DNA from 2 places in the Massilia suwonensis genome. Region 2 is predicted to be linked to the other one. Evidence: predicted binding sites of a transcription regulator. Region 2 holds the regulator's gene; the other holds the start of a gene.
What was found. The regulator LexA, encoded in region 2, represses DNA repair genes until DNA is damaged. The targets are predictions, from matches to a motif close to ACTGTATNNNNATACAGT.

Region 1 (4,610 bases), on a different contig from region 2:
AGGGCACCGTGCACAGGCGGCCGAGGAAGGCCGGCTTGAACTGCTTCATCAGCTGCGGGCGGATCATCTCGTTGAGCTGCTCGGGTTTCGGCATCTCGGCCGGCGTCTTGTTCAGGCAGGCCTGCATCATCGTCGAAGACGCGGTGTTCGAAGTCAGGATGATGATCGTGTTGCGAAAGTCGATCTGGCGGCCCTCGGCGTCGTCCAATACGCCCTTGTCGAAGACCTGGAAGATCAGCATGGGATTTCCCAGAGGGTTTCTAATCGACACAGAAACGTCCATCTTAGGAGGTATGCCGTGCGCCCTACAGACGAAAATCAAGCAGGCTCGACAAGACCAAACCTGATGTCGTCGCGCCGCGGCGCCGGAGAAGAGAACATCCTCGCGATGCTGGAACGCGATTCGGCGCGGCGCCTGGGCCCGCGCATGTCGGGCGTGCGCCTGGCCTCCTACGGCGCGGCGGCGGCGCTGGCCGGCATCCTGGCCGGCGGCATCGCCTGGCTCGCCTACGACAACCACAAGAGCGCGCAGGAACTGCAGACCGCGCACGATACGGCCGACGTCGGCGTGCCGGTGGCGATTCCCGACGCCGCCGCACCGCCCCAGGCGCCGCCGGCAATCGCCGCCGCGCATCCGGTCGACGCGCCGCGCACCGCCCTCATCGTCGACGAATCCCCGCCCAAGCGCGAGGTCGCCGTCGCCAGCGCGGTGCCGCCGCTGGTGATGCTGCCGCCGCACGAAGTGAACGGCACGAAGCCGCCGCCGGCACCACCGGCGCAGGACAGCGTGCAGGCCAGGCCCGCCAAGCCGGAGCCCGTTCGCACGGTCGCACGCGTCGAGAAGAAAGCGGAGAAGACGGTAAAAGTCGCCTCCAACCCGACGAAAGCGGCGAAACCGTCGAAACCGGCTCAGGCGCGTAGCACCGCCCCTGCGAAAGCGAAAACCGGGAACAGCGCGCGGGCCCGCAAGCCTGCCGCGGCCGCCGACGCCCCGGTCGACAGCGACGTCGCCCTCATCTCCGCCATCATCCAGCACTCCGAGCGCCACCGCGGCGAGTCGAGCTGCAGCGGATCCAGGTGTCCATCGAAACCCGCCCGCCCCTGATGTGGCAAAAAACCACGGCAGCTCATCCATGCGGCCGAAAGGGTTGGGTCTTCGCACTGCGCGAGGCTATACTGTACATAAGCACAGTTGTCGCCTCACATCATGCACAGGGTTCTGGAAAACGAGTTTTATTACCTGGATAACTTCCAGAACGTCCTCGACTGGATCGGCGAGCGCTATCGCGACTTGCTGACCGACGAGGAGCAAGCCTTCATCGCCGCCTTCCCCACCCTGCCGCAAGCCGCACGCGCGCTCTTCGTGCGCATGGTCATGCGCAAGGGCGAGCTGTTCCGGGCCAGCAAGATGATCTACGCCGAGATCGGCTGCCCGGTCGAGGCGGCGCATCAGCTGCTGCCCAGCGGCTGGATCGCGCTCGATCCCGTACTGACGCTCGACGAACTGTTCGAACTGTTGGCCAAGCCGGAGATCGCCGCCGCCTTTGGTGACAAATTGCAGCAAAAGAGTGCGCGCAAGGCCGAGCAGCTCGAAGCCCTGCGCGAAGCATTCGGCGAGAGCCGCGCGTTTTCGAGCTGGTACGCCGGCTGCACCGACGTCGCCTTCCGCATCCTCGTGAAACCCCTTTGCGAGCGCCTGCGCCTGATCTTCTTCGGCAACCTGCGCCAGGACTGGACCGAGTTCGTGCTGGCCGACCTCGGCCTGTTCCGCTACGAGCAGGTCGAGTTCTCGCCCGCCTCGCGGGGTTTCCGCGACCGCCGCGACATCGACCATTACCTGCACCTGCACACATGCCGCGAACGCTTCGCCGAAGGGCTGGAGCCGATCGAGGACGTGCTGCAGGACCTGCCCCTGCAGCCCTTCGAGAATGACTGGCTCGACAGCCGGCGCGAAAAATTCCTGTTCCAGGTCGGCCAGCACGTCGAGAAGCTGCAGGACTGGCCGCGCGCGATCGACATCTACACCCAATGCGGCTACCCCGGCGCCCGCGGACGCGCGATCCGGGTGCTGGAAAAGGCCGAGCGCTATTCGGAGGCCTGGCAGCTGCTGCAGGAAGCGGAAAGCGCGCCGGAAAACGACGCCGAGCGCCAGCACCTGTCGCGCATGAAGCCGCGCCTGGCGCGTAAACTCGGCCATCCGAAGGCGATCGCTCCCCGCCCGCCGGCCCCGGTGCGCCTCGACCTGCGCCTGCCGGTGCCGGGCGACGGTCCCTGGGTCGAGGGCGCGGTGCGCGACTACCTCGGCAGCGAGGCGGCGCCCGTGTTCTACGTCGAGAACATGCTGGCGAACGCCCTGTTCGGCCTGCTGTGCTGGCGCGCGATCTTCGCCGCGATTCCCGGCGCCTTCTTCCACCCCTTCCACCGCGCGCCCGCCGACCTGTACAGCCTGGACTTCCACCAGCGCCGCGCCGCCGAATTCGCCGATTGCCTGGCCCAGTGCGAGGACGGCCGCTACCGCGCCACCATCCTCGCCCACTTCGAGGAAAAGGCCGGCATCTCCGCGCCCTTCGTGGCCTGGGAATACCTCGACCGCCCGCTATTGGAGCTGGCGCTCGACTGCATCCCCGCCGCCCACGTGAAGCGCTGGTGCGAACGCATCCTGGCCGACCTGAAGGCGAACCGCACCGGCTTCCCCGACCTGATCCAGTTCTTCCCCGACGAGCGGCGCTACCGCATGATCGAAGTGAAGGGGCCGGGCGACCGCCTGCAGGACAACCAGCTGCGCTGGATCGAGTACTGCGCCCAGCACGACATGCCGGTGGCCGTGTGCTACCTGCAGTGGGAGCAGGCCGCTTGAGCGAGGCGCAGTATGTCGTCGCGGTACGAGCGCTATGCGAATTCACGGCCAAGCGCGGTGATCTCGACCTGCGCTTCACGCCCTCGCCCACGGCCCAGGAAGGCATGGCCGGCCACGCGGTCGTCACCGCGCGCCGCGGTGCCGGCTATCAGACCGAAGTCTCGCTGAGCGGCGACTACGGTCCCCTGCACGTGCGCGGCCGCGCCGACGGCTACGATCCCGAGCAGAACCTGATCGAGGAGATCAAGACCTACCGCGGCCAGCTGTCCTCGATGCCGGACAACCACCGCCACCTGCACTGGGCCCAGGTGCGCGTCTACGGCCACCTGCTGTGCGCCGCGCGCGGGCTGGACCAGGTCGAGCTCGCGCTGGTGTACTACGAAATCGGCAGCGGTTTAGAAACCTCCCTGCGCGAGACGCGCAGCGCGGCCGAGTTGAAAGCGCTGTTCGAGGAAGCCTGCAGCCGCTTTGTCGCGTGGGCCGAGCAGGAATTGCGCCACCGCGAGGCGCGCGATGAGGGCTTGCTTGCGCTGCGCTTTCCCCATGCCGACTTTCGTCCCGGCCAGCGCCAGCTCGCCGAAGCCGTGTTCAAGGCGAATGCATCGAAGCGCTGCCTGCTGGCCCAGGCCCCGACCGGCATCGGCAAGACCATCGGCAGCCTGTTCCCGGTGCTGAAGGCGGCGCCGAGCCAGCGCATCGACAAGATCTTCTTCCTCGCCGCGAAGACCCCGGGCCGCCAGCTCGCGCTCGACGCGACCAGGACGCTGTGCGCGCACGCCCCCGAACTGCCGCTGCGCGTGCTGGAACTGACGGCGCGCGACAAGGCCTGCGAGCATCCGGACAAGGCCTGCCACGGCGACGCCTGTCCGCTGGCGCAGGGCTTTTACGACCGCCTGCCGGCCGCGCGCCAGGCCGCACTCGAGGTGCCGATGCTGGACCGCGCCGCCCTGCGCGAAGTCGGCCTGGCCCACGACGTCTGCCCGTATTACCTGGGCAGCGAGATGGCGCGCTGGACCGACATCGCGGTCGGCGACTACAACTATTATTTCGACGGCAGCGCGATGCTGTACGCACTGGCCCAGGCCAACGGCTGGCGCGCCAGCGTGCTGGTCGACGAAGCCCACAACATGGTCGCCCGTGCGCGCTCGATGTATTCGGGCGAGCTCGATCGCGCCGCCCTGCGCGCCGCCCGAGCCGGCGCGCCGCCGCTGGTGAAGAAGGCGTTGACGCGGATCGGCCGCGTCTGGGCCGAGATCGACGGGTCCGCTCCGCTGCCCTACCAGGTGCTCGACACGCCGGGCGACAAGCTGCTCGACGCCCTCACCGGCGCCACCAGCGCGATCAACGACTTCGTCGCCGAGAACCCCGGCGCGCTCGACCCGGACCTGCAGCGCTTCCACTTCGACGCCCTGCAGTTCACCCGCCTGGCCGAATCCTTCGGCGAGCATTCGGTGTACGACCTGACGCGCCAGCGCAATGAAAAGGACAGCCTGCTCTGCATCCGCAACGTGGTGCCGGCGTCGTTCCTGAAACCCCGCTTCGAACAGGCGCATTCCGTGACCCTGTTCTCGGCCACCCTCAGCCCCTGGCATTATTTCGCCGACCTGCTCGGCCTGCCCGAGGACAGCGGCTGGGTCGACGTCGAATCGCCCTTCCACGCCGGCCAGCTGAAAGTGCACATCGCGGCGCGCATCTCGACGCGCTACCAGCACCGCGCCGCCTCGCTGGCGCCGATCGCGCGCCTGATGGCGGA
Region 2 (4,610 bases):
GCGGCGGCCGGGGCAGCAGCCGGGGCTTCTGCGCGGTGGCTCTTGGCTGCGTCTTCGCGCTGGACCGACTTCATCATTGGCGATGGAGCGGTTTCAGCTTTCTTCATCTTCACGGTCAGGTGACGCAGCACGGCATCATTGAACTTGAATGCGGTTTCCAGCTCGACCAGGGTCTCGTTGTCGCACTCGATGTTCATGCAGATGTAGTGTGCCTTCGGCAGCTTCTGGATCTGGTAAGCCATCTGGCGACGGCCCCAGTCTTCCACGCGATGGATGTTACCGCCGCGGCTCGTCACCGTGGTCTTGTAACGCTCGATCATCGCCGGGACTTGCTCGCTTTGGTCCGGGTGGACGATAAAAACGATTTCATAATGACGCATGCAACACTCCTTGAGGACGTTTAAACAAATGCCCACCTCGGCGTCAAGACGAGTGTGGGAAGGGAAAGCCGGCAATTATAACGCGACTTCGAGCGCAGCACAATCACCCTAGGGGCAGGCAGCAGGGGCCAGGTACTTCTGTACGCCAGAGCTAAGCGTATAACCCTGCATGGATAAAATTTGCAAGTTTGTTGATTTAACATTTTAACTATGCCAACTTTCCTTGTCGCAACTTTGCGACTGGGATCAAATGTGCGTTTCAGACCTAACTTCATCATTTTAAGAAAGAATGACATGAAACTGAAAAAAGCTTCCCTGATCGGTGCAGCGCTGGCCTTCGTCGCCGCTGCCGCCTATGCAGCGCCGCCGTACGGCTACACGAATATTTACTATAGCGATGCAACATACTCGGTCGAGGTGGGCCACGCTGAATTCACCTGTTCCGGCCGGTGGTATCGATCTGGTGAAGAAACGGACTATTTCGTCAGGACGAACGAAAACCAATGCCGCTGGGGCGGCTGGGACCTCGATCCCTGGGGCTGATACATAGGTAATATGTAGGTAATCGAAGAGCATACGTTGGCTTGACCCGACGTATGCTCGCGATGAACAGCTTAAATTGCCTGCACTTGAAAGTATCACTTGCAAATCCACGAATACTGTACAAAAATACAGTCTGAATCATTAACCCGTGGTAGATCCATGCTCAAGCTCACTGCAAGGCAAGAACAGATCCTGAACCTGATCAAGGAAGCGATCGACAATACCGGCTTCCCGCCGACCCGCGCCGAAATCGCCAAAGAGTTGGGCTTCAAGTCGGCCAACGCCGCCGAGGAACACCTGCAGGCTCTGGCCCGCAAAGGCGCCATCGAGATCGTTTCGGGCACTTCGCGCGGCATCCGCCTGATCGGCGCCTCCACGCCGGAACCGGTGCCGCACGTGCCGGCCGCCCTCCTGATGTCGCTGCCGCTGGTCGGCCGCGTCGCCGCCGGCTCGCCGATTCTGGCCCAGGAACACGTCGAGGCCACCTACAACGTCGACCCGGCCATGTTCGGCGCCCGCCCCGATTTCCTGCTGAAAGTACGCGGCTGGTCGATGCGCGACGCCGGCATCATGGATGGCGACTTCCTCGCCGTCAAAAAGATCGACAGCGCCAAGAATGGCCAGATCGTCGTCGCCCGTCTCGGCGAAGACGTCACCGTCAAGCGCTACCGCAAGACCGGCGACACGATCGAGCTGCTGCCGGAAAACCCGGACTTCAAGGTCATCCGCGTGGAACCGGGCGACGAGTTCGCGCTCGAAGGCCTGGCGGTTGGCTTGATGCGCAGCTGGCACTGACCGGCGCATTCGACCTGCACACCGGATCGCTGCATCGGATCATAAAAAAAGCCGCTTACGCGGCTTTTTTACGTCCCGGTTTATTTCCCGGTCTGGCTGTAATTGCTCCTGCGCGCATCGATCTCGCGTTGGCGCTCGGCCGAAGGACCAGCGTCGATGATCGCCTTGTGTTCCTTGACGTAGGCTTCGGTCGCGCTGCGCCAGGCGGCAACGTCGGCGAGGACCAGCTTGGCACTTACCTTGGCCTCTTCCACCAGGTTTTCCTGCACCGTCGCCAGATAGGTCTTGGCGCGTTCGGTCTCTGACGCGTTCATGAGCTTCACGACATCGGCGGGAATGCGCTTGACGAGGGGCGAGGAGGCGTTCATGTTTTCGACGAAACCGTTGTAGCAGGCTTGCCAGTTGGAGATGGCCGCCGACACCCGCTCGATCTCGTCGGGCTGCTTGGAGATGGCCGGGATCCGGGGCGCGGGACAGTAATACTTTCCGCTTTTCAGCTCGGCTCCATCGTATTTGCCTACCCAATAATCGATGTCGGCGCGCCGCTCCACGCGCTGCTGCATGACGACCAGGGAGCTGGCGGCCACCGCATTGCCTTTGGCGGCCGCCTTGCGGAACCATGCCTCGGCCTTGGCCTCGTCCACGGCGCCCGCTTCGCCGTACCAGTACATCTGGCCCAATTGCTGCTGGGCGTCGACGTTGCCGGCATTGGCCAGCCTGGTGTACAGCGCGAGGGCTTCCGGATATTTTTTCTGCTCGAACAAGGCGTTGGCAGCGGCGAGATCGTTCGCGGCGCTGACGGGCAAGCTCGCGAACAGGACGGCACAAAACAGGAATTTTTTCATGGGAGTAACAGGTTGAGCAAGGCCCATCATACTGCGAGATGCGGCCCTGCTCAACCGGGAAGTCGCTTCCCTGCGGATTATTTACCTGTACTTACCCGCGCGTCCGTACCGCCGTGCAGGCGCAATTCGTTGTCGCGCACGATGCGCGTGGTTTCCAGTTCGATCTGGCGTTTGCGGCGCACGTTCTCTTCCTTGACGAAGGACTGGGTCGCCTTTTCCCAGGCGTCGCGTTGCGCCAGGGTTGCATTGGCCTGGGTTTGGGCGTCGGCCAGGATCTTGCGGTAGGTCGGCTCGATATGGGCCTGCACGCGTTCGAATTCGGCCGGGCTCATCATGTCGAGCACGTCCTGTGGAATCACTTTACCTGGGGGCATCGCAGCATTGAAATTGCTGACGAAGCCGTTGTAGCACTCCTGCCACGTGGCGACGGAAGCCCTGACCGCCTGGATTTCCTCGTTGGTCTTGGACAGGACCGGGATCGCCGGCGCTGCGCAGGCGTACTTGCCGGAACGCAGCTCTTCGCCGCGGTATTCGCTCATCCAGTAGTTGATTTCCTTGCCGCGGGTCTTGCGCCGCTCGAGGATGGCCAGCGACTCCCTGGCATCGGGCACGCCGGCAGCGGCCGCTTTTGCCATCCAGTCGCGCGCGGCATCCAGGTCTTGCGCCGTGCCGTCGCCGAACCAGTACATTTCAGCCAGGCGGAACTGCGCTTCCGGGTTGCCGGCCTGCGCGGCCTTGGTATAGAGCGGTAGCGCCTTGGCATAATCCTTGGCGGCCAGCAGCCGGTTGGCATCGGCGAGATCGTCGGCGCTGGCAGTGAGGCAGACGAAAAGGAGGGAGAATACGAGGCGGCGCATGACATCGTCCTTTCAGGTTGTTATTGAACGATGATAAAACGGTAATGTTTGTAGCGCAATGCATTCTGCATGCGGGCAGTGTCGTGTTTTCACATCCTATCGCCGCGCGACTGCCAGGCCGGCGGCAGGATGCAAGCTCATGCCGCCATCCCGGGCGCCTGTTTCTGCTTCAGGCCTCCAGCGCGCCGCGGAAGTCGTCCAGCAGATCCTCGGTATCCTCGATCCCCACCGACACCCGGATCAGCGACTCGGCAATCCCCATGCTCGCGCGCCGCTCTGCGCCCATCTCGAAGAAGATCGTGTGCGCCACCGGAATCACCAGGGTGCGCGTGTCGCCAAGGTTGCTGGCCGGGATCGCCAGGTTCAGGCGGTTCAGATAGTCGAACGGATCGATATCTTCGCGCAGCTCGAAGCTCAGCAGCGAGCCGCCCGCGCGGAACAGTTGGCTGGTGATGCCGTGTTGGGGATGGGATTCAAGGCCCGGGTAGTGGACTGCGGAGACGCGCTCGTCGCTTTCGAGCATCTGCGCCAGCGCCAGCGCGTTGGCGCAGGTGCGCTCCATGCGCAGCGCCAGGGTTTCGGCGCCGACGGCGATGTGGTGCGCCGCTTCCGGACCGAGGGCGGCGCCGAAGTCGCGCAGGGCTTTCGCGCGCAGCTGGGCCATGCCCTGGGCTGCACTCGGCTGCTTGCGGAAGTTGGCGGCGATGTTCGGGTAGGCGCTCCAGTCGAACAATCCCGTATCGGTCAGCGCGCCGCCGAGAGCGATGCCGTGGCCGGCGATCGATTTCGTCAGGGAATTGACGACCAGGCCGGCACCGACTGCCTTCGGGCGGAACAAATACGGCGTGGTCATCGTGTTGTCGACCACGTACAGGATGCCGCGCGCGCGGCACAGTTCGCCGATGCGGGCCAGGTCCGCCACTTGCGTGCGCGGATTGGCGATCGTCTCGACGAAGACCATGCGGGTGTTCTCGCGCAGCACCGCTTCGACGTTGGCGGCGTCGGTCGCGTCGACGAAATCGACCTCGACGCCCTGCCCCGCCACCGTCTGCCACAGGCTGTTGGTGTTACCGAACAGGAAGCTCGACGAGACGATGTGGTCGCCCGCCTTCAGCAGCGCCTGGAACAGCGCGCCGATCGCCGCCATGCCGGTGCCGAAACACAGGCTGGCGACGCCGTCTTCCATCTTG

Region 1: a site for LexA is predicted at 1,176-1,193, ahead of ACFPQ5_RS22830 (VRR-NUC domain-containing protein). Genes of this name have one in related genera too.

The regions. Positions count from the first base shown of each region.
Region 1 is NZ_JBHSMR010000014.1:538,041-542,650, reverse strand. It holds partial or broken gene ACFPQ5_RS22840 (AAA family ATPase) at 1-238, opposite strand, end outside; gene ACFPQ5_RS22835 (hypothetical protein) at 347-1,105, shown strand; gene ACFPQ5_RS22830 (VRR-NUC domain-containing protein) at 1,208-2,857, shown strand; gene ACFPQ5_RS22825 (helicase C-terminal domain-containing protein) at 2,854-4,610, shown strand, end outside.
Region 2 is NZ_JBHSMR010000013.1:1,579,153-1,583,762, forward strand. It holds gene rpsF (30S ribosomal protein S6) at 1-380, opposite strand, end outside; gene ACFPQ5_RS15150 (DUF6289 family protein) at 675-923, shown strand; gene lexA (transcriptional repressor LexA) at 1,083-1,718, shown strand; gene ACFPQ5_RS15160 (SEL1-like repeat protein) at 1,799-2,563, opposite strand; gene ACFPQ5_RS15165 (tetratricopeptide repeat protein) at 2,641-3,420, opposite strand; gene ACFPQ5_RS15170 (cystathionine gamma-synthase family protein) at 3,590-4,610, opposite strand, start outside.